2 regions of the Streptomyces sp. NPDC001933 genome follow, and region 1 is predicted to be linked to the other one. Evidence: predicted binding sites of a transcription regulator. Region 1 holds the regulator's gene; the other holds the start of a gene.
The links. Region 1 encodes HspR, which represses chaperone genes until heat shock. Its sites were predicted from a motif close to TTGAGNNNNNNNNNCTCAA; they were not measured.
Positions count from the first base shown of each region.

Region 2: the regulator HspR is predicted to act here: its motif matches at 889-907, upstream of lon (endopeptidase La).

Region 1 is NZ_JBIASS010000014.1:17,607-20,001, reverse strand. It holds gene ACFYY7_RS29480 (helix-turn-helix transcriptional regulator) at 57-1,043, shown strand; gene ACFYY7_RS29475 (heat shock protein transcriptional repressor HspR) at 1,146-1,592, opposite strand; gene dnaJ (molecular chaperone DnaJ) at 1,594-2,395, opposite strand, start outside.
Region 2 is NZ_JBIASS010000003.1:286,947-289,341, reverse strand. It holds gene ACFYY7_RS09060 (hypothetical protein) at 142-561, shown strand; gene lon (endopeptidase La) at 930-2,395, shown strand, end outside.

The DNA of each region.
Region 1 (2,395 bases):
ACCACCGCGTAGATGCATCATGTTCTTGCATGTTCAGGAACCTGGGGGGTGACGATATGACCACAAGCAACACAAAGCCGACACATTCTCATGGGATCACCGAACTGTGCGACGCGGGAGCAGGGCTTTACGCCAGTGCTTTGCGGCTGGGACGCATCGCCCGCGCCGAAGTGGAACCGGCGCCCTGCCTGATGGAGTTCGCGCTTCTGCATCCCGATCCGGACGACCCGGCCTGGCTCCGGCCCGTTCCGCCGTCCACCGCTCTCGCACAACATCTGCATCCCATCGAGCGCGAGATCCTGGAACGGCGCCGGCACTCGGTCGAACTGACGGAGTCGTTCGAGCCGTTCATGGACATCAGCACTCTGGGACCGCCCAGCACCCACGCCATCACCGTGCTGGAGGGCGTGAACCGGATCAACGCGGCCCTCGATCTCGCCACCGCAGAGTGCCGCACCGAAGTGCTCACCGTCCAGCCCGGCGGCGGCCGCAGCGAGGACCGTCTCAGCAAGTCGCTGGAGCGCGGCCTGTCCGTCGTCCACCGCGGCGTCGGCATCCGCACCCTCTACCAGCACACCGCTCGCCACAGCCCCAGCACGCTCGCGTACGCGGAACGCATGGCCGACGACAACATGGAGATACGCACGCTCGAAGAGCTCATCGGCCGCCTGATCGTGTTCGACCGGACCGTCGCCTTCATCCCGGCCAGCGACGACGACCAAGTCGCCCTGGAACTACGCCATCCCGGGCTGGTCGAGTACCTGGCCAACGTGTTCGAGCAGCTCTGGACCAGAGCGGCTCCCCTGCGGGAGGAGGTCAAGTACGAACCGACCTCCCTGGGCATCAGCGGGGTGCAGCGCTCCATCGCCCAGCTCCTCGTGGAGGGCCATGTGGACGACTCCATCGCCCGCCGCCTCGGCATGAACGTCCGCACCTGCCGGGCCCACGTCGCCAAGCTCGCCGCCGCGCTCGGCAGCAACAGCCGGGCCCAGCTCGGCTATCTGATAGCACGGTCGGGGATGCTGGAGGAGGAGCAGCGCTGAGGGCCCCGCCCCGCGAGCGGCTTCACCGGTTCGCGGCGGTGTACGGCAAAGGGCCGGGGAACCGGCCCGTGAGCCGCCTCCCCGGCCCTTGAGGCCCCGCGTTCAGTCCTTCGGCCGCTTCGGCCGCCAGACCACCAGCGCGCTGGTCTGCTGGACGTCCTGATACGGCACCAGATCGCGCCGGTACGAGGCGTGCACCTGGGCCTCGCGCTGCTGCATCGCCTGTGCCGCGCCGTCCACTGCCGCCGAGAGCTCGGCGACGCGCTGCTGGAGCGCGGCAACCTGGTTCTCCAGCTCGATGATGCGCTTGATACCGGCGAGGTTGATGCCCTCGTCCTGCGACAGCTGCTGCACGGTGCGCAACAGCTCGATGTCGCGGGCCGAGTAGCGCCTGCCGCGCCCGGCCGTGCGATCGGGCGAGACGAGGCCGAGACGGTCGTACTGGCGCAGTGTCTGCGGGTGCAGGCCCGAGAGCTGGGCCGCGATCGAGATCACGTACACCGGGGATTCATCGGTCAGTTCGTACGGATTGCGTCGTCGGCCGTCCACCTCAAGCTCCCTTCGCTGCCTGGAACAGCTCCGCCCGCGGGTCCTGGCCCGCGGTCGCCTTCCGGTAGGCCTCCAGGGCGTCCCTGGCCTCGTTGCTGAGGTCGCCCGGCACCTTCACCTCGACGGTGACCAGCAGGTCGCCCCGGGTGCCGTCCTTGCGTACGGCGCCCTTGCCGCGGGCGCGCATCGTGCGCCCGTTGGGAGTGCCCGGGGGCAGTTTCAGCGTGACCGCCGGACCGCCGAGCGTGGGCACCTTCACCTCGCCGCCGAGTGCCGCCTCCGTGAAGTCGACGGGCACGGTGACCGTGAGGTTGTCGCCCCTGCGGCCGAAGACCGGGTGGGCGTCGACGTGGACCACGACGTACAGATCGCCGGCCGGTCCGCCGCGCTCGCCCGGACCGCCCTTGCCGCGCAGCCGGATCCGCTGGTTGTCCGAGACGCCCGCCGGAATCCTGACCTGCATGGTCTTGGAGGACTTCGCCCGTCCGCTGCCCTTGCAGACATCGCACGGGTCCTGGGCGATGAGGCCCCGGCCCTTGCAGTCCACGCAGGGGTCGGTGAGCGAGAAGCCGCCGCCGGTGCCGCGCGAGACCTGGCCGGTGCCGAGGCAGGTCTGGCAGACCCTGGGGGTGCCGTTCTTGTCGCCGGTGCCGGAACACGCCTTGCAGGGCGCCTGGCTGGACATCCGCAGCGGGACCGTGGCCCCCTCGACGGCCTCGGTGAAGCTGAGCGTCACCTCGGACTCGATGTCCTGGCCGCGACGCGGCTGCACCCGTGTCCCCGTACCGCCCCGGTTGAACAGG
Region 2 (2,395 bases), on a different contig from region 1:
CGCCGATTCGTAAGTGCCGCAGCGGGGGTATCGATATTCGTGATCTTGGCAGGTCTTCTGGCGGGCTGTTCGAACGGTGAGAGGAAGGCTGTCCCGGAACTTCCCAAGCGAATCTGTTGGAACGCGTTCGCCAGTAGTGACGTGTCGCCCATCCTGCCAGCGGGTGACAAAGCTGCCGTGTATCACAGGCCTTTCGTGTTGGTCGATGATCTCGACTCTGTGACATGTTCCCTCGACATTGATGGCGCTCCGACGTTTCTGGCAATCGCCACTCTCCGAGGCTTCGAGGATCAGATCGACTGGACTTCAATGGACAAAGCCAAGCCGCAACCGATCGACGTGGGAAAGAAGGGCATCCTCTGGGACATCGGCGCTGCCACCTATTTCACCTGCGAACCCTCCAGGGGTCCTAACTCGCCGGGAAAGTACATCGACCTTTTCGTCAACGCGGGTAGCGCCCCTGATAAGGGCAAGCTGCAGAGGGTCCTGCCGGCACTTCTGAAGCAGTTCGTGACTTTTGCTCAGCGCGAGCTGAAGTGCGCTGCGAGCAATGGAAATTGAATTCCCGATCGATTCGAATGATCGGCAGTTCGGCATCGATCGGAGACTCGGTGGGATTCCTCCGGGTATGTAGCTGAGCCCCCGGATTCGATGGGGATCCCGGATCACGCCGTGGTGTCCAGCTCCTGCCGCCCGAACGCCTTCGGGCGGCAGATCAGGGGTCCCATGAGCCTTGCCACGGTGTCCGTCCGTCGCCCGGAGCCTGCCCGCGAGCTCCTGCTGCGTCTTGAGCCGCTTCGTGAGCGCGCGCGTGCGGCCGACGGTGGCCCGGTCGGATGATCGCTCACAGCGAACACACCCCGGGGAACAACGGACGGCTCAGGAGCATTGAGTCTGCATAGCTCAACTTGACTGCCGAAGGGGAGATCATGGCTACCGATTCCAATGCGGTCACTCCGCTCGCCCTGCCCGTGCTGCCGCTCGACGACGAGGTCGTGCTGCCCGGGATGGTGGTGCCTCTGGACCTGTCCGACACCGATGTACGTGCCGCCGTGGAGGCCGCGCAGGCCGCGGCCCGTGACGGGGGCGGCAAGCCCGAGGTGCTTCTGGTGCCGCGGATCGACGGTACGTACACCGGCACCGGTGTCATCGGCACCGTCGAGCAGGTCGGACGGCTTTCGGACGGAGATCCGGGCGCGCTCATCCGCGGCCGGGGCCGGGTGCGGATCGGGGCCGGGACCAGCGGGCCGGGCGGGGCGCTCTGGGTGGAGGGGATCCGGGTCGACGCGATCGTCCCCGATCCGCTCCCCGGAGCCGCCGCCGAGTTGGTCAAGGAGTACAAGGCGCTCGCCACCAGCTGGCTGAAGAAGCGCGGCGCCTGGCAGGTCGTGGACCGGGTCCAGCAGATCGAGGACATCTCCGCGCTCGCCGACAATTCCGGTTACTCGCCCTTCCTCACCACCGCCCAGAAGGTGCAGCTCCTGGAGACCACGGACCCGGTCGCCCGGCTGAAGCTCGCCATCCAGTGGCTCGGCGAACACCTCGCCGAGCAGGACGTCGCCGAGTCCATCGCCAAGGACGTCCAGGAGGGTGTCGACAAGCAGCAGCGCGAATTCCTGCTGCGGCGCCAGCTCGAAGCCGTCCGCAAGGAGCTCTCCGAACTCAACGGTGATCCGGAGGACGAGTCCGACGACTACCGGGCCCGCGTCGAGGCCGCCGACCTTCCTGAGCATGTCCGCGAGGCCGCGCTCAAGGAGGTCGACAAGCTGGAGCGCTCCTCCGACCAGAGCCCTGAGGGCTCCTGGATCAGGACCTGGCTCGACACCGTCCTCGAACTGCCGTGGAACGAACGGACCGAGGACGCGTACGACATCCGGGGCGCGCAGCAGGTGCTCGACGCCGAGCACGCGGGGCTCCAGGACGTGAAGGAGCGCATCACCGAGTACCTGGCCGTCCGCAAGCGGCGCTCCGACCGGGGGCTCGGCGTGGTCGGCGGGCGGCGCGGCGGTGCCGTGCTGGCGCTGGTGGGGCCTCCGGGCGTGGGCAAGACCTCGCTCGGTGAGTCCGTCGCGCACGCCATGGGCCGCAAGTTCGTCCGCGTCGCCCTCGGCGGTGTGCGGGACGAGGCGGAGATCCGGGGCCACCGGCGTACGTACGTGGGCGCCCTGCCGGGACGCATCGTGCGGGCCATCAAGGAGGCCGGCTCGATGAACCCGGTCGTCCTGCTCGACGAGATCGACAAGGTGGGATCCGACTTCCGGGGCGACCCGGCCGCCGCCCTCCTCGAAGTCCTCGACCCGGCGCAGAACCACACCTTCCGTGACCACTACCTGGAGGTCGAGCTCGACCTCAGCGACGTTGTCTTCCTGGCCACGGCCAATGTGCTCGAAGCCAT